Regions from separate parts of the Planococcus shenhongbingii genome, predicted to be linked through region 1. Evidence: riboswitches for the same ligand, from Rfam matches in the RefSeq annotation. Region 1 holds a riboswitch; each other region holds the start of a gene.
The links. Region 1 has a riboswitch for thiamine pyrophosphate ahead of thiT (energy-coupled thiamine transporter ThiT). Riboswitches for the same ligand answer to the same signal wherever they lie in the genome.

Region 1 (7,405 bases):
TCCAATAACGCATATTGAAAATGGTCTTCCCACACTCCATTAATATACAGGAATTCTCGCAACAATCCTTCTTTTAAAAAGCTGGATTTTTCCAATACACGAATCGAACCGATATTTCTTGGAGACACATAAGCTTCAATCCGATGAAGATGGAGTTGTTCAAACCCAAAAGCTACGACTAGCTGGACCGCTTCAGTGGCGATCCCTTTGCCGACACATGCTTCATCGATGGAATAGCCGACCAGCGCACTGAGGAAAGGAAGGCGTTTAATGCCATATATTGAAATATGGCCAATCATTTTATTGGATTCATGCTCAAATATCCCAAAACTGTATTCACGGTTTTCTCTCGCTTGATAAATTGATTCCCTTATCTTTTCCCGCTGAACCATGGCAGTAAAATAACTATCTTGATGGCGCGGCTCATAGACAGCCCAATACTCCCGGTTGCGCACCAAAAGTTGTACCATCTCTTCCGCGTCATCAACTGTTAAATTCCGAATGTAACATGTATTGCCGTAAAATGTTAAGTTCATAACATCATTCCACAGAAGAAATTAGCGCATTGAATTCTTCAGCATCTTTTACACACAAAGCAATTCCTTTTTCCCAGAATGCTTCTTGTGTGATGTCTTCATCCAAATGCTTCAGCGCTAAATCTTCAGCTGTCATAATCGCTGTATCACGAAGTAATGCTGTGTACTTTTCTTCAAAACCACTGCCTTCTTCTAAAGCTTTTGCATAAATGCTCAGCGAGAACAAATACCCGAAAGTGTAAGGGAAGTTATAAAACGGTACATCAGTAATGTAAAAATGGAGTTTTGACGCCCAGAAATGCGGATGCGTTGATTTTAATCCTCCAGCAAACCCTTCTTTTTGCGCATCTTCCATCAGTTCATTCAGCCTGGCAGATGAAACAACCCCTTTTTTCCGTTCTTCGTAAAATCGGGTTTCAAACAAGAAACGGGCATGGATATTCATAAAGAAAGCTACGCTTCGCTGTAATTTATCTTCAAGCAATGCGATTTTCTCTTCTTTTGCTTGAGCATTTTTAACTGCAGCATCGGCCACAATCATTTCTGCAAATGTTGAAGCTGTTTCGGCTACATTCATTGCATAGGAACGGTTCAATGGGTGGACAGGACGCAAGGCATACGTATGGAAAGCATGGCCCAGCTCATGCGCTAATGTTGCTACATTGGACATTGTCCCGCTGTAAGTCATGAAAATTCGGGATTCGTCTGTCATCGGAAGCCCCGTGCAGAAACCGCCTGGACGCTTATTCGGCCGGTCTTCCGCTTCAATCCAGCCTCTTTCAAACGCTTGAACAGCAAATTGCTGGAGTTCCGGACCGAATTTTCCAAAATGCTCTAATATGAATTCCGCTCCTTCCTGATAGGAAAAATGCTGTGTACTTTCAGTTACAGGAGCATCAACATCAAACCAATCCAATCCATCTTTTCCAAGAATCTCGGCTTTTTTGTTCAAGTAATTGACAAAAGGCTGTTTGTTTTTGCTGATGGCGCCCCACATGGCATCTAATGTTTCTTGTTTCATGCGATTGATGTGAAGCGGCTCTTGGAGAACACTTTTCCATCCGCGTTTTTTATATACTTCCAGACGGAATCCGGCAATCGAATTCAGCGTCTTCGCAAAAAACTCCTCTTTTTCAGTCCAAGCTTCTTCCAGTTTTTCGTATGACTGCTGGCGGACTGCTGCTTCAGCATGTGAACTTAAATTATTGGTTTGGCCAACAGAAAGAATTTTTTCTTTCCCTTCAATGACCATTTTTATTTTGATCTCTCCGACGAGCATATCGTAGAGCTGGCTCCAGCCGTGGTAACCATCTGTACTAAGCGCGGTGATGATATTTTCTTCTTTTTCAGATAGCAGCATATTTGCTTCTTTTCGCCATTCGTTCAGCACGAAGCTGAAGTCTTTCAAGGATTCAGACGCAAGAAGTTCATTCCAGACACCGTCTTCGGCTTTTGCTAATTGTTGCTGGATTTTTTGAAGTGAAGTCTGAAATTCAGCATTCAGTGCAGATGCTTCACTCTGCAAAATTGCCGCTTTTTTATCTTCTGTATTTTGAGCCATCAAACAGCCAATAAATGATCCCGCTTGGTTCAATTGCTGCATGACTTTTTTGGCTTGTTCCAGCAGGTCTGCAATCCGTGAAGCATCTTCTAAAGAAGCTGGCACTTCAAAGCTTTGGGACATTCTTTCAAATTCCTTTAAGGCAGATTCTGTGTTGTCTATATGTACGCGCAAATCTTTTGAATCGCTTCCCCCTGGGAAAAGCACATCTAAATCCCATACTTCCGGAAATTTCACCGTCATTGTGTTACCCCCTGGTAAACTAAATTTTCTAAAAACACTTATTAGTATATCATTTTTATTCGGCAGGCGGAACAAATGAACGGACTCCCACCATTCAATATTTTGCGGAAAAGTGTCCGACATTTCACAAATTCCCTTTTATTTCAATTTTCTTGGAAATTGCAGTTTGTTGTACTAAACAAGGACAGGTATACTTAAAGAAGAGGAGGGATTTCTAATGTTTCGGATACTGCTGATGACTATTGCTTTTATAGCTGTCATCATTGTCAATGCTTTGGCAAATATTCTACCAATCAATGGCCAGACAACTGGGGAAATTTCTAATCGGGTTCCTGTACTGTTTACACCTGCTGGTTATGTATTCTCAATCTGGTCACTTATTTACATACTGCTTGCTATCTGGATTATCGGTTTTTGGGTGCGCCTGAAAAAAGGACAAGTTCCCTCAACTAAAATAGCCCTGTTCTTTTCTTTAAGCGCCCTTTTCAATATTATTTGGCTGTTTCTTTGGCATTATGAGTTTTTCGGATCGTCGATTATTGCCATGATCGGATACCTGCTTTCTTTAATTGGGCTTTACCTTCAATACGGCAATGAAGAAAGAAGCATTATGGAACGTTTTCCAATTTCGATTAATTTTGGGTGGATCAGTATTGCTACCATTGCCAATATCAGTTTTGTACTCACTTACTATAACTGGGGCGGCTGGGGACTGAGCGATCAGCTCTGGGCCGTCATCATGCTGACAATCGCCACAGCGCTGGCACTTCATATCCGGTTCCATTATTCCGATGTTCCATATGCATTGGTGTTCATCTGGGCATTTGTCGGAATTGCAGTAAAACATGGAACCGATGAATTGCTTCTTACCACAGCTTCCTTGTTTTTATGCGGTGTGATTTTAACCGGAATCTTATTAATTAAAAAAAGACCCTAAGGGGTCTTTTTTTTTATCAATCTATTTTCGTCAGTAAAATCGGCTCGCCTTTTGTAACAAGTACAGTATGCTCAATTTGTGCAACGAGAGACTGATCAGGTGTGATGAACGTCCAGCCGTCTCCAGATTCTACAATATGCTCGGATTTCTGCGAAATGAACGGCTCTACAGCCAGGACCATTCCTTCTTTTAAAATAGTAGTTTCCCAAGCATCATAATAATTCAAAATATGCTGAGGAGCTTCATGCAATGATTTTCCAATTCCGTGGCCAGTCAGGTTCTTGATAACAAATAAGCCTTGCTGTTTAGCTTCACGTTCAACTGCTTTGCCGATCTGGTTTAATTTTGCGCCAGCTTTGACTTTTGTCATAGCACGATCAAATGCAGAAGCCGCTACTTCACAAAGCTTTTCTTTTTCAGGATGTCCATCCCCTACTACAAAAGAAATACCTGTATCTGAAAAATAGCCTTCATAGGATCCTGATACATCAATATTGACCATATCGCCTTCATTGATGACCCGTTTTCCTGGCATGCCGTGTGCCACTTCCTCGTTCACACTGATGCAAGTATAGCCCGGGAAATCATATTCTGATTTCGGGCCTGAGACGCCGCCAAGTTCTTCAAACATTCGGCCGCCCATCTCATCGAGTTCTTCTGTGGTGATGCCCGGCTTAGTGGCAGCTCTCATCGCATCACGAATTTCAGCGACCATTCGGCCGGCTTTTTTTAGCATTTCAATATCTTTTTCTGTATTGGCAATCATTTAATACCCTTCTTTCAACTTGTCTAACAAAAATTATACCATAAGAAAAGAGGACTATCATAACGATAATCCTCTTACAAGCTGATGACATGCTCTCAATAGCTATTTTAAGAAAGCCCGGTAATTCCATTTAAGCTTTTGTATCTACCAGTTTAGGGGCAGCTGCAAAAAGTGCCGAGCAGACAAAAGCCGCAAGCAGAAATACTGGAATCATATATGTGGCATTATAAACTGCTGAATAGATAAAAACATTGCCTTCTGCAAACATGCCAAAGAATAAGATGCCCGTAATTACGTGGGTAATATAACGCAAGAGAGATCCAATAAACAGCCCAATTACTACTGCAGTAATCATGCCGCCAGTGCGATGTTCTCTGTAAGCATGCAAATATCTTCCACGCATCATCCCAGCAAGGCCAACTACTCCGTAGGCAACCAGATAATCCAGGAGCACTTGCATCACTACAAAACCAAACGACAGCGGAGTAACTGAAATGACTCCTGTGACAATTTGCAGCAAGCCTATAAGAAGACCGGTTAATACACCTGCCAGAACGCCTCTTCTAAATGCTATCAAGACGATGGGAATCATTACAAAGCTGACGGAACCACCCTGTGGCATTTTAAACGCCACAAAATCCAGAACATAGCCTAGCGCTCCGAAAATCGCTATTTCCACCATCAATAAAACTCGTAAATTTCTCATGACTTCCTCCTTATGTGTTATGCACATCACCAGAAGGGCCGCAGAAAAAAACCATATAAAAGCGGCGCCAGGATAGATCCTGGCGCCGCGTTAAGGGCAGGTTTCCATCCACATCCCTGCGCAAGTGTTAACTTACAGGTTCGAAGGGTAAGAACAAAATGTTCACTCTCAGCAATTAGCTCCCCTTGTGGTGTATACATTATTTCACTAACACTTGTATTGTACACAAGAATCAGCTTTAAAGCAATATCGTTTCAAGCTATACCGTTAGGGTATACTTTTATAACTGTAAAATTTGAAAGGTGGTGCAGGCAGCTGAACAAAAGCTGCCAAAAAATGATTGAACTGCTTAAGGATTTGATTAAAATCGAAAGTGATACAAAACAGGGAGCGAACGATGCCCTTCTTTTTTGTGCTGACTGGCTGAAAAACAACGGGCAAGATATCACAGTCCATAATAACGATGGCTATTTGATGCTGACAGCCATTAAAGGCCAAGGAACCAAAACGATTGTTTGGAACGGGCATGTCGATGTAGTGCCCGGACATGCCGAACAATTTGTTCCTATGGAAGAAAGCGGTCGAGTTTACGGCCGCGGAGCTGCTGATATGAAAGCGGGAGTTGCCGCCATGATGCAGGCTTTTGTGGAGTTAGATGAAGGCAAGCTTAATCAGATTGTCCAATTACATATCGTCACCGATGAAGAAATCGGTGGGCGCAATACGTCAAAATGGCTAGTGGATCAAGGTTATCATGGAGATTTTGTTATTTGCGGGGAACCCACCGGCTTGAAAGTGGGTCTGCAATCTAAAGGGATACTGCGGATGGATTTGACTTTCAAAGGCAAACCCGCACATGGCAGCCGGCCTTGGGAAGGCATCAACGCCATTGAATCTGCCATGAAATTCCACATCGCCATGGCAGAATTGCCATTCCGAAAAGAATCCACGGAGTATTACGAACAGCCTTCGGTTAATCTGCCAATTATCAATGCCGGTGAACGCTATAATGTAGTTCCTGAAATCTGTCATATGTCTTATGATATCCGCTTTATGCCAGGGCAGGATAAACAAGAAATCATCCGGCAAATGGTGGAGCTTTCCGAAACTTTAAATCTTGATATGGAATATAAGGCAAGCGGTTCAACGCCGGCTCTGACCACTTCAAAAGAGAATCCGTTTATACAAACCTTGCAAAAAGCCATTAAACAGACGACCGGCAAAGAGCCGGTATTGTTCGGCCAGCACGGAGCTGCCGATACCCGTTATTATGCGTCTGTGAACGGCGGTGAAGGAGCTATAGAGTTTGGCCCTGCCGGAGATGACTGGCATGGCAACGCAGAATTCGTTCTGCTTTCCAGTGTCCAGGAGTATAAGGAAGTTCTTATTTCATTGGCCTATTCCTAAAGGTTAGGTTTATAAAAATAGAAACAAGGGAAACTAGTTTATACCTCACTTATGATAGGAGAGATAGCTGTGAAAATAAGTCGTATTGTAAAAACTGCTATTAAAATAGCACCTGTTGCTTATCCGATTATCCGAAAAGCAATGCAAAAAAGCAAAAAAACCGGAAATACCAGCCAATACAAAACTCCACAGGCCAAACGTTAAAGATAACAAAGGGGGCTGTCCAATAAGTCTATTATTAGACTTATTGGACAGCCCCCTGCTTCTAATAAAGCGTAGGTTAATACTATTGCTCCTGCATTGCACCTGCATCGCTGCGCTAGCTTCGGTGCAGAAAAAACCGCCGCTGCGCTAGCTTCGTCGCAAAGGAGTTGTCCCAAATTACTTTTGGGACAACTCCTTTATTATGCATATTCGGCATGAATGGCCAGTCGGTGAAACAACCATTAAGAGAGATGGCAAACCCTTCGTTTGATAAAAGGCTGTTTTCAGGCATAAGGCACAACTTCACGCAGCGCTAAATATTCGATTTCCATCTTCTCAGAAGGACGTACCGAGGTCACGCCATCAATCGTCGCGCTTCTTTCTTCCCCGCCCTGCTCCAGTATTTGCAGCATTTCTTCGAATGTTTTAGGAGCAGCCGCTGGCAATTCCTTATCTTCTACTTCCCAGCCATTTTGATATTGCTCTAAAAAAGCGTTCGCCATCGCTTGATAACCTTTTATATTGGGATGGACATCTGCCGGATTTGGAATTTTATCGATTGCATTTTTTCCAAATGATTGATCTACAGAAACAAATTGCGCTCCTGCTTTTTCTGACGTTTGCTTTAATATGGCGTTAAGTTGGTCAAGCTGTTTTCCGGTACCTTGTTTTTGCGTATCCCGGACATGAGGATAAGCAAAATAATAACCCATTACATACAGGTCCGCTTGAGGAGCGGTCTTTTTCAGCTCGGCAATAATAGCTTCCAGATTAATCCGGGCCTTGTTTAAAGCAAAATCTACTTGGATTTGCTGAAATGCTAATGAGCCTTCTGCTGGATTTGATTGGATTAACGGCAGGAGATCATTCGCCCCCGCAGATAAGGTAATGATGTTGGCAGAAGCGAGTACTTCTTTAGCTTCCAGTGACTGAATCCGTTTCAAAACATCTTCTGTTGTAAACCCGGGAAATGCCAGGTTTTTCGTATAGAAAGCAACCGGTTGATGGCGCGCCAATTCTTGCGCAATCATATCCGAATAACCTG
Region 2 (7,405 bases), 1.2 Mb from region 1:
GATAATTGGAGCTGCTTCAACTATTAAAAGAGGTGAGACAATTGAGAAGTGGAAACCCGAGTTTAAATGATGAGTCGTTCAAAAAATTCGATGGGGCTGTAGCAGGCAAGCAAATGACCATCCAAGGCACTGTGAATAAGACATTAATTCTAATGCTTTTATTGCTGGCTACGTCCGTCTATTCCTGGAATCAGTTCCTCAGCAATCCAAACAGCGCAATGCCGTTAATCCTGGTGGGAGCCATCGGCGGACTGATTGTAGCTTTAATCACGATTTTTGTACCGAAAGTGTCGCCTTTCACAGCGCCGCTCTATGCGTTGTTGGAAGGGTTGTTTCTTGGTGCGGTATCTGCGCAGTACGAAGTCCAATACGGAGGCATCGTTTTCCAGGCAGTACTTCTGACGATTGGTGTGCTGCTGAGTTTGCTGCTTGCTTATAAGTCGGGCTTTATCAAAGTCACGCAGAATTTCAGGATGGGTGTCGTCGCAGCTACCGGCGCTATCTTCATCGTTTACCTGATTTCGTTTATCGGCAGTTTTTTCGGGTTTCAAATTCCTTACCTGCATGAATCATCGCCTATAGGCATTGCAATTTCTGTTGTCATTGTAATTATCGCCGCTCTCAATCTGGTGCTGGATTTTGACTTTATTGAAAATGCATCCGAAAGACGTGTCCCAAAATATTTTGAATGGTACGGCGCTTTCGGTTTGCTGGTGACATTGGTTTGGCTGTATCTTGAAATTCTTCGGTTATTGTCTAAGCTGCGCAATCGCTGATCAGGAAAACGTCTTTCGGGGCGTTTTTTTGTTGCCTTGAACTTACACTGCAGAAAACCGGTTTTATCATATCAGTGACTGTTTCCGTAGTCTGCTTACTTTCCAGATAAAATACAAAAACCGCAATCTGGAACATTGCGGTTTTTCAAGGCGATATTAAATTCCAGCTCGCATAGCGGCTATTTTCGGATGTTCATGTTCTTCCATCAATCAATTCATTCACATCGTTTAGGTGAGGAATTGCAGGAATCGCACCTTTTTTAGTGGTTCCCAAAGCCGCAGTTGCGTTAGCAAATAAAATCATTTTTTCAACGTCATGTGCTTGGACTAAATCCCAAGAGACCTCTTTCTTGATAAATTGATACAAAAAAGCTCCCAAAAACAGGTCTCCTGCTCCCGTGGTGTCAATAGCATTTACTTGGAATCCATTTATATGCCCTGTATCTTTGCCAAATCGATAAAAACAGCCTTTCGAACCTAAAGTGATTAAGACAACTTTCAGACCGAATTTCTCAAACAAAAATTGTGACCCTTCTTCAAGATTACGAATGTCCGTAATAAATTCCAATTCTTCTTCAGATATTTTTAAAATATCCGCATACTGCAGGCCTTCAATGATCGTTTCTTTTGCATGGCTTAAACTTCCCCAAAGCGCCTGGCGCAGATTAGGATCATAAGAAATTAAAACATCTTTTTCTTGTGCCGCTTTTACTGCTTTTAATGTTGCCGTTTTTGCCGGTTCATGTGTCATCGAAAGAGAACCAAAATGAAAGACCTTCGCATTTTGAACCAATGCAATATCGACTTCTTGTTCATCCAGCATGATGTCTGCTCCAGGCGAACGGTAAAATTGGAAAGAGCGATCCCCGTTTTCCTTCAAATGAACAAACGCCAATGTTGTATTTACATCTTTTGAATAAACTAAGCCTTGCGTATCGATTTTTCCTTTTTGTAGTGTATCCCCTAAAAAAGAGCCGAATTGGTCAGTCCCCACCTTCCCTATAAAGGCGGTCCTTGCATTGAATTTGGCTAGCGTCGCAAGAACATTAGCAGGAGCTCCACCAGGGTTCGTTTCAAACAAAGTATTTCCATTTGCAGATTTTCCGGCTGGTGTAAAATCTATCAAGAGTTCCCCAAGTGCGACAACGTCAAACATATGAAATTCCCCCTTTTGTGTAATTTGCCTAAACGGTTAATAAAGATATGGAGCAAAGCCATCGGCCGATGTAACTTTGGCCAATAGCTTCGCACCTGTCTTGAAGAATATCGATAATGCAACAGCCTTAATCTTTGCGCCTTGTCATGGAATGATTTATAGCTCTTTCGGATTTCGCAAATTCCACTTTTCAAGAGTTACATCCACATGCCCATCTGTTGTAAAGAAAACATCTACATCCTCTGCTTCGGCAAAGAATCGGGCCGTAAACACTTCCTCTCCTCCATTGACAAATAGTTCTATAGAGCTTGTGTCCAGGAAGAAATGAAGGTCCTCAAGTTTGTCCAAGAAGCAGCTCCGGCTTTCAACTTTGCCATCTATGAACCGCTTTCTCTCTAACGTCAAGCGCTTCATATGCTGCACATAGATGATTGACAGGTTTTTACGGATCTCGATCTTTACGGTGTCGGCAAGATTTTGGTGAAAATGAATATTGATCTCACTTACAATCCCCGCCAGTTCTGGCAAGGTTTTTGTTTCATTTTCGATGCTTGTTTGGCAATGGAATCCTTTAGCTTCTCGCAACTTTTGGAGTTCTTGCACCGGCTTTTGAATAATCCGGTTGTTTCTCAGCTCTATTTCCCGAGGAATCGTCAATGCATGCACCCAACCTTTTTCAATTGTTGGTTGATGGGGTTCCTGTTCATCTGTTATTCCCATCCAGCCAAGCATGATTCTTCTTCCATGATTATCTTGAAATGTTTGTGGGGCATAGAAATCAAACCCCCGATCAAGTTCAATAAATTCACTATGTGGAAACTCAGTTGTTCCGACTTTCCATTTCCCGACAAAATATCCTGACTGAAACTCATTGTGGTAAAAGGTTTCTTTTGCTTCCAGCCCTTGAGGCGAAACGATCAAGATATCTTTTCCATCAAGTTCAAAGAAATCCGGACACTCCCACATATAACCGAAATTCATTAATCCATTAAGCCGATTCCCGGCTAATATTCCTTTGAGCTCCCATTCCTTCAAATCTGATGAAGCAAACAGCACAACGGCACCTTCTTGATAAAATGTTTGTGCACCTACAACCATGTACCATACACCATCTCGTTTCCATACTTTCGGGTCTCTGAAATGAGACGTGTATCCTTCTGGCAGTAGAATAACAGGACCCTTTTTCTCGAAATCAAAACCGTTATGTGAAACAGCCATACATTGATACGTTTCAAGCATGCCGTTTTCGTGTTCAACATTTCCACTGTAAAATAACACCATATTTCCATCCACTTCAACAGCACTTCCAGAAAAACAGCCGTCTCTTTCATACCATTCACTCGGAACGAGGGATGGCAGGTGTTCTTGCCAATAGACGAGATCTTGGGATGTACAATGGCCCCAACATTTAGGTCCATGTACCGTCCCGAACGGATGCCATTGAAAGAACACATGATAAGCGCCTTTATACCGGATGAGTCCATTTGGGTCGTTTAACAAACCGACCGCAGGCATTAAGTGAAATTGCAGCCGGTGCGGATCAATGTTGTTGTTTTGTTGATAAGTCTCTAATGTATGAGTCAATTTTTCAAACCAGTCTATTGTATTCATGACAAACTCCCATTTTTTTAGTGTTTTTCAACTAGCTTTCCCCTAAGCCATTAAGCGTTGGTTTCCACGGAGTTTACATTCCCAGCCTCTATCTTTGAAATCCCCCATAGCAATATGGACAAGTAAATGCCACCTCTTCAGCTTTTGAAATTTTTTATCTTTTCTTCCTCGTCCATAGGGTTAAATCAGTTAAATTTCTTTTTTCATAAGCTTCTTCCTGCATACTAATTCCCCCTTAAAATTTATTATTTATCTTTACTAATAATACGGCAAAATGATGTAAAAGTTTCATGAATATTAAAAAAATATTACATTTTCTTTAGCTTTGTGACTATATAGTTACAATATTTTAGGGTTTCTAAATTTTCAGTATAACTCAAAAAATGTCTTTCTGAAAAACCAAAACCTGAATCCCCTTTACATTCCCCACCCCTTCCGCTACACTAGGCCCATCGGGACAAATCCCGAGCACAACAAACTGCATACCGTTTTCTGCACTGGGGGTGCCCGATTTTCGGCTGAGATGCAAGCGTAAGCTTCGATCCCTTATGACTCGATCCAGATAATACTGGCGTGAGGAAGTGCGGTGACTATCCGCAATTAGATCTTTCTGAATTTATTTGCATGGAATAGTGGCTGCATCTTCACGGGTGCAGCCTTTTTTTGTGCAAATTTTTAGGAGGAGATTTTAATATGGAACCATTGCAATGCGGCACGAGCCCGATTGTCGGATTTCGCTTTTCTTTGCATCCGATGACAGGGGATTTTATCCAGGTGATTAAAGGGGCTTTGAACGGCACAGATACGTCGAACGTCTGGATGCACACCGATGATGTTTCGACCGTAATCCGCGGCAAACAAAACCATGTCTTCAATGTGGCGAAAGCGCTCACGCTGCATGCCGCGAAAACCGGAGAACATGTCGCGTTGTCCGGCACGTTCTCCATCGGCTGCCCGGGCGATTCTGCTGGCGACGTCTACTTGGACAAAGACGATGTCCTGCTCAATACAGATGACACCAAGCAATATGTCTCTTCTCAGTTTGCCCTTTACCCGATGAACAACCCCGATTATATGGCTGTCATTTACCGGGAAGTGGACCGTGCGAAAGAGCAAGGCGTCTTTAACGAATCCATGCATTACGCGAGCGGCATCCATGGTGATATCCATGAGGTTTTCGCTTTTTACGATGAAGCCTTTACAAATGCCCGCTCGGACGAGCACCGCCACTTGGTGATGACTGTATCGATGAGCATCAATAGCCCTTCCCATAGAGGTGCTTCCAATGCTTAAATCGTGGAAGCTGAAAGAAGTTGTGCTGATGTCGCTGTTTGCCATTGTTTTTGGCATCGTTTATTTGCTGTTTGTCCATATCTCCAATATTTGGGCCGGCGTCATCGGCCCGCTGGCCTATGAGTGGATGTTCGGCATCTGGTTTATCGTCTCGATCATTTGCATGTATATCATCCGCAAACCCGGTGCGGCAGTGCTGTCGGAATCGATGGCTGCGGCGATTGAAGTGCTGCTCGGCAATGCAGTCGGCCCTCGCCTTCTGTTATCCGGCATTATCCAGGGATTAGGCGCAGAAGCAGCTTTTGCGGTGACCGGCTACAAACATTTCAACTTAGCTGTATTGATGCTTGCCGGCGCCGGTTCTGCCATATTCAGTTTTGTTTACGGCTATTTCATCTCGGGCTACGCAGCGCTCGATCCGTCTTTTGTGGCATTGATGTTCACGCTTCGCGTGTTGAGCGGCATGATTATTGCAGGCATCGGAGGCAAGTATTTAACGGATGGCCTCCTTGCGACCGGTTCACTGCGCGGCTACGCCATTGCCCGTGCGGATAAAGGTGATGCAGGTGTATGACCGCGTATTTTCCTTACAAGATGTGAGTTTTCGTTTTCCGGATGATGCAAGCAATACCTTAAATGATATTTCCTTTAGCATTAGCCGCGGTGAACGCGTCGTGATTTCCGGTCCGAGCGGCTGCGGGAAAAGCACGCTCTTGTATTTGCTGAACCGGTTATACCCACTCAATTGCGACGGCATCACCAGCAGTGCCATCCACTTATTCGGCAAAAATGCCGAACACTATGCTCCCGGTGAAATCAACCACCGGGTAGCCACCGTTTTCCAGGATCCGGATTCGCAGTTCTGCATGCCGACGGTCGAAGAAGAATTGGCGTTTACGCTGGAGAATCTGCATGTCCCTTTTGCGGAGATGGATCCGCGCATTGCGGAAGTGCTGCAATTGACCGGCCTTTCCCATTTGCGCCAGTCGGTGATCCAGTCGCTGTCTGGCGGCATGAAACAGCGCGTTGCGACCGCTTGTGCATTGATTATGGAACCGGAAGTGCTGCTGCTCGATGAGCCGATTTCCCATCTCGATCCCTATACGGCGGAACAGTTTATCGAATGGCTGGATGAGCTCCAGAAAAGCTTCAATGTGACAATTGTAGCCGTGGAACACCGTCTGGATTTATGGAGATCGTTTTTCAATCGGGAACTTGTTATGGATTCTGAAGGGAATATGGTTGCCGATAGCGCATTTGCTATACAGCAGCCGGTTTTGTTTCCCGAATGGATTTCAGCAGCCGGCCCGGAAACGGCTTTAACCGCAAATGAAATTTCAGTGAGGATGAAAGATGAAGAACTGTTATTGCCGATGTCATTTATTGCAAAACGCGGCGAAGTCGTCGTCATCGCCGGTCCGAATGGCAGCGGAAAATCGACATTGATGAAAGCTTTATGCGGAATTTACGCTTTATCTGGCGGAACGGTGAAGTCTGACGGCGCCGGCTATGTGCCGCAGTCACCGGAATACCTGTTTCTCGAGAAAACCGTGGCAGCGGAACTGGCGTTTTCCGGTGTTTCTTCAGCAAACGAGTTGGAAGAATTGATGGAGCGTTTGCGCTTAAAGGAAATAAGAGACGCACACCCTTTCTCGGTGAGCCACGGGCAAAAAAGGCGCATCGCAATTGGCGCCATGCTTGCTGACAAGCGGCCAGTCCTGTTGATGGATGAACCGACTTCAGGTCAGGACACGGCAGCATTATTGGAATTATTCGAGCTGATCACTGAACGGGCCCGCGAAGGGGTGACCATCTTCATCATTACGCATGATATGGAGTTTGCCGCAAGCGTTGCCGATTCGGTGCTACTGATAAAGGACGGACATTTAACAGGCAAGTTTAAAGCAGCAGCCGTTTGGAACGACGAAACATTGCTGGCTGAACATCATCTTTTGCCGCCGAAAGGAGTCCAGCGCTATGCGGAATCTTTTGCATGACATGAATCCTTCCGTGAAATTCTTGATTGTGGCTGTCTCGATGCTGACGATTGCGTTTTTCTTCGATCCCTGGACCCCTTTTTTATTCTGGCTGGCTGTATTGGTTTTGCAAGTTTTGTTGAGCCGCATCAATTGGAAAATTTGGGCGCTGTTCATGCTGCCGTTTTTGCTTGGAGCATTCGGATATCTTTGGACGACGATTGTGTTCGGTGCTGATACCAGCGGCGAAGTGATTTGGTCGGTTGCAAGCTTTGATGTGACAGCTGAACAACTGGACACCGCTTTATCACTGGCATTTCGGGTTTTAGCGTTTTCCACTTTATCGCTGATGTTTGCCTTCACCACCGATCCGGTAAAATTTATCATGAGCTTGATGCAACAGCTGAAGCTTTCGCCGAAACTGGCTTACGGCATCATGGTCGGCTATCAGTTTTTACCGGTGATGAAAGACGAATTCACGCAAATCCAGCAAGCACACCGGCTTCGTGGTTTGGATATGGAAAAACGTTTAGTGCAGCGGGTGTTCGGCATGCGCCGGCTTCTCATACCAATGCTTGCCGGCGCCGTAAGGA
Region 3 (7,405 bases), 1.5 Mb from region 1:
TTTTGCCAATCCCGCTGTCAAAGCGGCCGCAAATGTGCAGCCGGTTCCATGCGTTTGGGCTGTAGAAATTCGAAGGGAACGGAAAAGAAGTTCTTCCCCATTTTGATTCAGATAAAAGTCTTCCGCCATATGGGGATCTGTGCCGTGGCCGCCCTTAATTACGACGGAATCAGCGCCAAATGACAAAATCTTTGCTGCCGCTTGCCGCCGCGAAACTGCATCTTCAACATCCATGCCGCTAATCATTTCCGCTTCTGGGATATTCGGCGTTACAATGAGCGCCAGCGGCAGTAAATGCTCTTTTAAGGCTTCAACCGCTGCCTGCTGTAGAAGACTTGCTCCTCCTTTGGCGATCATCACCGGATCTACCACGACGTTTTTCCAGCCGAACTGGCGAATGCCGGATGCCGTCTCTCCAATGATATCCGCATCAAACAGCATGCCCGTTTTCAGTGCACTGATATTGAAATCCAGGCCCACTGCAGAAAGCTGCGCCTTCAAAGCCCCAGGCGTCATCGGATAAATCTCCGAAACGCCAAGTGTATTCTGGGCAGTCACCGCAGTAACCACTGATGTCGAATAAACCCCGAGTTCCTGAAATGTCTTAATATCGGCCTGGATGCCCGCCCCTCCTCCAGAATCAGAGCCGGCAATGGTCAATACTTGTGGAATCATCGTGGCACACCTTCCTTTTGACGGATTACATCGTCAATATCATTTTGTCCCATGGCATTCATTTGATTTAAGAAAGCGGTTTGGAAATCCCCTGGAAGCTCCGAGTGCGCGCTTGCCTGTTCACCGGCGATGGCATAATAGCGCATGGCTGCTGCCGCCGCTTCAAAGCTGTCTTCTGGATGCACTGTGAGAAACGCCGCCACGACGCTGCTGAGCAAGCAGCCGGTTCCCGTGACGGAAGCCATGACCCTATGGCCGAACGGTATTTCAGCCAGCCGTTTTCCATCAGTGATAATATCCAGTTCCCCGGATACCGCAACAATCAATTTCAATCTCTTCGCTGTATTCCGGGCCAGTTCATGAATATCCGCTTCGCCTTCGCCGGCATCGACTCCTTTAGCCTGCCAGTCGGCTCCAGCAATAGCCGCTAGTTCACCGGCATTGCAGCGCAGAACCGCGACATTCACTTCAGTGAGGATTTTATTGGCCGCAGCTGCCCGGAACGCTGTTGCCCCCACTCCGACCGGGTCCAACACGACCGGCACTCCCAGCGCGTTGGCCTTTTTCCCGGCAATCAGCATGCTGTTCAGGCTCTGGCTATTCAATGTTCCGATATTGAGCGACACGGCATCCGCCAAAGCAGCCAGCTCGGCAGCTTCTTCCGGCGCTTCTCCCATGATGGGCGAGGCGCCGAGCGCAAGCAGCCCATTAGCCTGGAAATTCGACACAACATGATTGGTAATGCAATGGATGATCGGTTTTTCTGAACGCAGTTTTCCCAGCATATTAAACACCTGCCTGTTCATATGTTTTGACTGTCCACGATTCCCGCACCCATGCCTGTTCCCAGAAATTCCATTCGAAATAGCTGCTGCGGCGGAAACGCTCTTTTAGTTCGGTGCGGCGTTTTTCCGGCAAGCCTTCTGCAAGCTGATTCATCCGCTCCATCTGCTCTTTAACCAAAGCGCCGAACTCCTCCGAACCGTAAGTAGCAATCCACCGGTCATAAATTGGATGATTGGGTTCAGCATTTTTCAGCCGCTCACCGATTTCAAAGTAAAGCCAGTAACAAGGCAGAATCGAGGCCACGACATCCGCCAAATCACCTTCAGACGCGCGGTACATATGAGAGACGTAAGCATAGGCGCTCGGTGAAGGCTCAAATTCTTCCCAATCACCTTCCGTGACGCCAAGCAGCTCCATAAACGACTCGTGCAAAGCCAACTCGGCAGCACATGTATGTTCCGAATGAAAAGCGAAGCGTTTTGTGGTCTCCAAATCGGTGGCTTTTACTGCTCCAATTGCCTGGACTTTGGCGAAATGAGACAAGTAATAAGCATCCTGCATAACGTAATGCCGGAATATATCCAGCGGCAGCGTGCCATCGGCAATCCCTTTTACAAACGGATGTTCAAAACTTGCCTGCCATAAATCATTGCATTCAATACGTACTTCTTTACAAAATGTCATTTCTCCATCTCCTTTTTAATGGTGTCCAGACTCCAGTGCCTAGCTCTTCGGGACATAAGTCAGAGCTGAACCGGCACTTCCACTATTGTTCGACAAATAAAAAACGCCGCTTTCCAGTAAAGGAAAGCGGCGTATGCAGTTAAAAAGGAAATAGCATGCGTTCCGCCACTTCCCTCCGCTGGTATGATCCAGATCAGGTTCAAAGGGTCCGAGCTTATGCTCGTCTCAGCCGATATCCGGCTCCCCTAGTGGTGTTTAATATTCAAGTTGTCAAAATCACTTTAACACAGATTCAGGAAACCGCAACCGGTTTTTCTGACTTTTCAGGTTTCACGCGTTCCCCGCTTGCCGGATCAAAGAAATGAACACGCGACATATCAAACGCAAGACGTGCAGTGTGTCCCGGCTCAATCGTTGTATTGGCATCCACTCGGGCAATGAATTCCTGGTCGCCGTATACAGCATAAATAATCGTTTCAGCACCCGTCAGCTCCGAAACGGTGATGACTGCGTCGATGTCGCTGTGTTTGATGCCTGTCAGATCTTCACTGTTGACATGGATATGTTCAGGACGAATGCCAAGCGTAATCGGTGAACCGTCATAGCCCTGGCTTTTCAGCATGCTCAAAGTTTCTGAAGGAATGTCGATGATCCGGTCTCCCATGACAAAAGCACCTTTTTCTAATTTGCCATCAAAAAAGTTCATCGCAGGCGAGCCGATAAATCCGCCGACAAAACGGTTGGCCGGGAAGTCATACACTTCTTTCGGGCTGCCGACCTGCTGGATGACGCCGCTCTTCATGATGACAATCCGTGTAGCCATTGTCATTGCTTCTGTCTGGTCGTGCGTCACGTAAATGGTCGTTGTTTTCAAGCGGTGATGGAGTTTTGCTATTTCAGCGCGCATCTGGACACGCAATTTCGCATCCAAGTTGGATAAAGGCTCATCCATCAGGAATACTTTGGCGTCGCGGACAATCGCCCGCCCAAGCGCAACCCGCTGGCGCTGGCCGCCTGACAGCGCTTTCGGTTTCCGGTCCAGGTATTCTTCCAGGCCAAGAATAGCCGCAGCTTCATTTACCCGTCTTTTGATTTCATCTTTTTTAAATTTGCGCAGCTTTAATCCGAACGCCATGTTTTCATATACCGTCATATGGGGATATAAAGCATAGTTCTGAAACACCATTGCAATATCCCGTTCTTTCGGCTGGACATCATTCATCCGTTTGCCATCGATGAAAAATTCACCATCTGTTATCTCTTCAAGTCCCGCAATCATTCGCAGAGTGGTGGATTTTCCGCAGCCTGAGGGACCGACAAAGACAATAAATTCTTCGTTTTTTATGTGAAGGTTAAAATCGGTTACGGCGGTAGCACCATTGTCATAGGTTTTCCCTAAATTATTAATCAGAATTTCTGCCATTATGCCTCTCCCCATTCTTTTTTACTCTTAATTATAAACAGTTTTCTGTATATTACAAATTGAAACCACAAATTAGTAGAGCCATACCCAGTCCATTTAGCGCTTAAACTCGGCAAAAATACCCATTGTCAGTATATTTTGATTACACTTTGAAAAGAAGGAGAAGTTGTTATATACTTCTACTAGACAAGAGAAGCTGGAATATTTTGTTCTACTCTTTTACAGAGAAACAGGCCCGATTCTGATGAAATTCAGGCGAATTCGGGTATTTTACTTCGACTGTCGAAGATATTTTCGCATTCATTTATACCATAAAAAAAGAGGAGTGAAACTGGATGAACAAATTGAAAGTTTTTATTATGTTGATTGCTGCGTTAGCCCTGTTTCTCAGCGGCTGTTCGGGATTCCAGACGAGCAACAGCAGCAATGAAGAAGCAGCGGTAAATGAAGATGGCAAAACCGTCGTCGATTTCTGGACATTCTGGGGATCTGAAATCCGCCGTCCGATTATTGAACAAATCATCACCGACTTTAACGAATCTCAAGACGAGATTGAAGTGAAACACACGTATCTGCCATTCGGTGACATCTGGACAAAAGAACTTGCGGCTATTGCAGCTGGAGATCCGCCTGATGTCGTAATCAATGATATCAATGCCACCGCTCTTCGCGGACAGAACAAGCAAGCGATGAACTTGTCACAGTTCCTGGAAAAGGATGATATTTCAAAACGCTTCTATCCTGAGCTTTGGGACGCTACTCTTTATGAAGGTGATTCATACGGCATTCCTTTCAATACTGATACACGCGTACTTTTCTATAACAAAGACGCCTTCAAAGAAGTGGGACTGGATCCCGAAAAGCCGCCAACAACATGGGCAGAACTGGAAGAATACGCGAAGAAATTGGATAAAAAAGCCGGACAAGACTATGACCGTGTCGGTTTCTATCCATTATGGGGCATCGGCTATGACGTATGGCTCTTAAACGCTAACGGACAGAGCTATTTCGACGATCAGAACAATTTCGAAATCGATACACCTAAAAATGAAGAAGTATTAAACTGGCTTAAAACTTGGAAAGACAGATACGGCGAAGATGTAGTCAACTCTTACCAAGCACAGATTGACAGCCAGCAAGGACACCCTTTCTTCAACGGAGACCTTGCCATGATTGCCCAGGCTCCGACGTTCTATACTCAAATCCGCGATTATGCACCTGATTTGAATTTCGGTGTGGTGGAACTGCCAGAATATGAAGAAGGCAATGGCAACACAAGCTGGGGCGGCGGATTTGTCGCTGAAATCCCTGAAGGATCGAAAAACGCTGAAGCAGCATGGGAATTCATTAAATATTTAACGGATGTTGAGGCACAGGAGTATTGGGCAGTGAAAAACTTTGACAACATCGCCAATATCGAAGCGGCTGAAGCAGCAGCAAAATCTGATGAATTTACGGAAGACGGAACGATGGTTTACGAAATGGCAGTAGAAAATATGGAGCAAACTTTATTGACTCCAGTGCCGGTAATCGCACCTGATTTCAGCAGTTTGATCAACCCGAATATGGATGAATTCTTCCTCGGTTCCATGACGGCTAAAGAAGCGTTGGAAAAATCCCAGACCGATGTTGAAAATCTGATCAAGAAAAACCAGTAAGCAAGGAGGAGCCGATTTGGGGAAGAAAAGAATGACCATGAGGCGCAAGGAAAGCATTTATGGCTATATTTTTGTATTGCCGTGGATTATCGGATTTCTGGCTTTCACTGCGGGGCCTTTGGTATTTTCCTTTGTGGCAAGTTTCACAAATTATAATATTACATCTCAGATGGACTTTGTCGGCGGAGAAAACTACAAAGGTCTCTTAACAGAGGACAGTCTTTTTTGGACCTCACTTTGGAACACCTTGTATTTTGTCATCTTTTCTGTGCCACTGACAACGATCGGAGCCATTTTCCTGTCGGCTCTCCTGAACCAGGACATTCCAGGCATCCGCTATTTCCGGACACTTTACTATTTGCCGGCTGTCCTGTCAGGTGTCGGCGTTTATATGCTTTGGATGCAGCTGCTTGATCCGGGAACCGGAATGGTCAATCTGGTTTTAAGCTGGTTTGGCATTGATGGACCCAACTGGCTGTTTGATCCCGACTGGACCAAACCGTCCCTCATATTCATGAAATTATGGAGTGTCGGCGGATCCATGCTCCTCTATTTAGCCAGTATGCAGGGTGTCTCCAAATCACTCTACGAAGCGGCTGAAATTGACGGAGCCAATACATGGAAAAAGTTTTTCCATATTACGCTCCCTATGATTACGCCAGTTATTTTCTTTGACGTTGTGACAAGCCTGATTGGCGGATTCCAGATTTTCCAGGAAGCCTATGTCATGTCCAATAACGGCGAAGGCGGACCGGCCAACTCATTGCTGTTCTATAATCTATACATGTGGAAGCAAGCATTCACCAACTTCAATATGGGGTACGCGATGGCAATGTCCTGGATTCTGTTCGTTATTGTATTCATCATGACTATGATCAATCTGAAACTCGCTCCCCGCTGGGTGCATTACGAAGGGGAGGAGAAGTAGATGGCCAAAACAACGGATAATCTTGATTATTTGGATAGTGCGGATGATTTGAAGACCCTTGATAAGGCGAATGAAAATCCCAGCTTTTTTGAGCACAGAGGAAACCGCAAAACTTTTCTGGTTGTCTTTAACTTTATTTTGCTGGCAATCGGGAGCCTGCTAATCCTTTCCCCTCTCTGGTGGATGTTCGCGACGTCCCTTAAAACAATGGCGGAAGTCATGAGTTTCCCGCCATCGTTTTGGCCGGAGAACTGGCTGTTCTCAAACTACATTAAGACGTGGGAAGCGGCGCCTTTCACCCGCTATACCATCAACACGCTGACCATCACGATCATCGTGGTTATCGGAAATGTATTGTCCAATTCATTTATCGCTTACGGTTTTGCTAAAATCCCGTTCCGCGGGAAAAATATCCTGTTTGCGATTGTCTTGGCGACCATGATGATTCCGGGATTTGTCACTTTGATTCCGCAATACGTTCTGTTTGCGAATCTTGGATGGGTCAACACTTATTACCCGCTGATTGTGCCTTCATTTTTCGGCAGTGCGTTCAACATTTTCCTGCTGCGCCAGTTTTACATGACGATTCCGACCGAGTTAATCGAAGCTGCGAAAATGGAAGGCGCCAACCATTTCTACATCTGGTGGAAAATCGGGCTGCCGCTTACCAAGCCAGCGATTGCCACGGTCGCCATCTTCTCGTTTAACGGCGCTTGGAACGATTTCCTTGGACCGCTGCTGTATTTGAACGACGAGAAGCTGTATACGCTTCAAATCGGCTTGCAGGTCTTCAAAGGGCAGCTCAGCACACAATGGAACTATTTGATGGCCGGCTCGCTGCTTGTGCTGCTGCCAGTCATCCTAATTTTCTTCATTTTCCAGAAATACTTCATCCAAGGCATCAATCTCCAGTCTGGAGGAAAATAAAGAAAGAAACACGCTCTGCGAAACTTCGCAGAGCGTGTTTTTGTTTTTTGAGGCAAAAGTTTGCCGCATTTTCTTCGTAACTTGCTTTGGTTATCTTAATCAAAGGCTTTTCGCTAGCGAACTGCTGAAAGTGCTGGTTTATTTGCGCTTAGAAATTTTTTTTTGCGTTCGCGGAGGGTTTATTTGCGTTTAAAATCTTTTATTTGCGTTCGGGCTGCTGCTATTTGCGTTCAACAAAATTCGACACAAAAAAAGGCATCCTTTTGCAGGATGCCCTTTCTAACAGCCCGCTCCGAATTAAAGAGCCGCTGTTTTTTCTTTTTT

Region 2: linked by a shared signal. The riboswitch ahead of QWY16_RS11350 (YkoF family thiamine/hydroxymethylpyrimidine-binding protein) and the one ahead of thiT (energy-coupled thiamine transporter ThiT) in region 1 are both predicted to bind thiamine pyrophosphate.
Region 3: linked by a shared signal. The riboswitch ahead of tenA (thiaminase II) and the one ahead of thiT (energy-coupled thiamine transporter ThiT) in region 1 are both predicted to bind thiamine pyrophosphate.

Annotation. Positions count from the first base shown of each region.
Region 1 covers NZ_CP129235.1:1,072,051-1,079,455, reverse strand. The annotation lists gene QWY16_RS05260 (GNAT family N-acetyltransferase) at 1-536, opposite strand, end outside; gene QWY16_RS05255 (M3 family oligoendopeptidase) at 541-2,340, opposite strand; gene QWY16_RS05250 (TspO-related membrane protein) at 2,558-3,277, shown strand; gene map (type I methionyl aminopeptidase) at 3,294-4,043, opposite strand; gene thiT (energy-coupled thiamine transporter ThiT) at 4,174-4,749, opposite strand; TPP riboswitch at 4,846-4,945, opposite strand; gene QWY16_RS05235 (M20 family metallopeptidase) at 5,086-6,156, shown strand; gene yxzF (small protein YxzF) at 6,226-6,360, shown strand; gene QWY16_RS05225 (SGNH/GDSL hydrolase family protein) at 6,645-7,405, opposite strand, start outside.
Region 2 covers NZ_CP129235.1:2,303,756-2,311,160, forward strand. The annotation lists gene QWY16_RS11335 (Bax inhibitor-1/YccA family protein) at 42-776, shown strand; gene QWY16_RS11340 (PfkB family carbohydrate kinase) at 970-1,932, opposite strand; gene QWY16_RS11345 (glycoside hydrolase family 32 protein) at 2,089-3,543, opposite strand; TPP riboswitch at 4,033-4,140, shown strand; gene QWY16_RS11350 (YkoF family thiamine/hydroxymethylpyrimidine-binding protein) at 4,237-4,836, shown strand; gene QWY16_RS11355 (ECF transporter S component) at 4,829-5,410, shown strand; gene QWY16_RS11360 (ABC transporter ATP-binding protein) at 5,397-6,833, shown strand; gene QWY16_RS11365 (energy-coupling factor transporter transmembrane component T family protein) at 6,814-7,405, shown strand, end outside.
Region 3 covers NZ_CP129235.1:3,534,645-3,542,049, forward strand. The annotation lists gene thiD (bifunctional hydroxymethylpyrimidine kinase/phosphomethylpyrimidine kinase) at 1-675, opposite strand, end outside; gene thiM (hydroxyethylthiazole kinase) at 672-1,460, opposite strand; gene tenA (thiaminase II) at 1,462-2,145, opposite strand; TPP riboswitch at 2,299-2,402, opposite strand; gene QWY16_RS17160 (ABC transporter ATP-binding protein) at 2,438-3,568, opposite strand; gene QWY16_RS17165 (ABC transporter substrate-binding protein) at 3,904-5,226, shown strand; gene QWY16_RS17170 (carbohydrate ABC transporter permease) at 5,243-6,154, shown strand; gene QWY16_RS17175 (carbohydrate ABC transporter permease) at 6,155-7,081, shown strand; gene rlmN (dual-specificity RNA methyltransferase RlmN) at 7,379-7,405, opposite strand, start outside.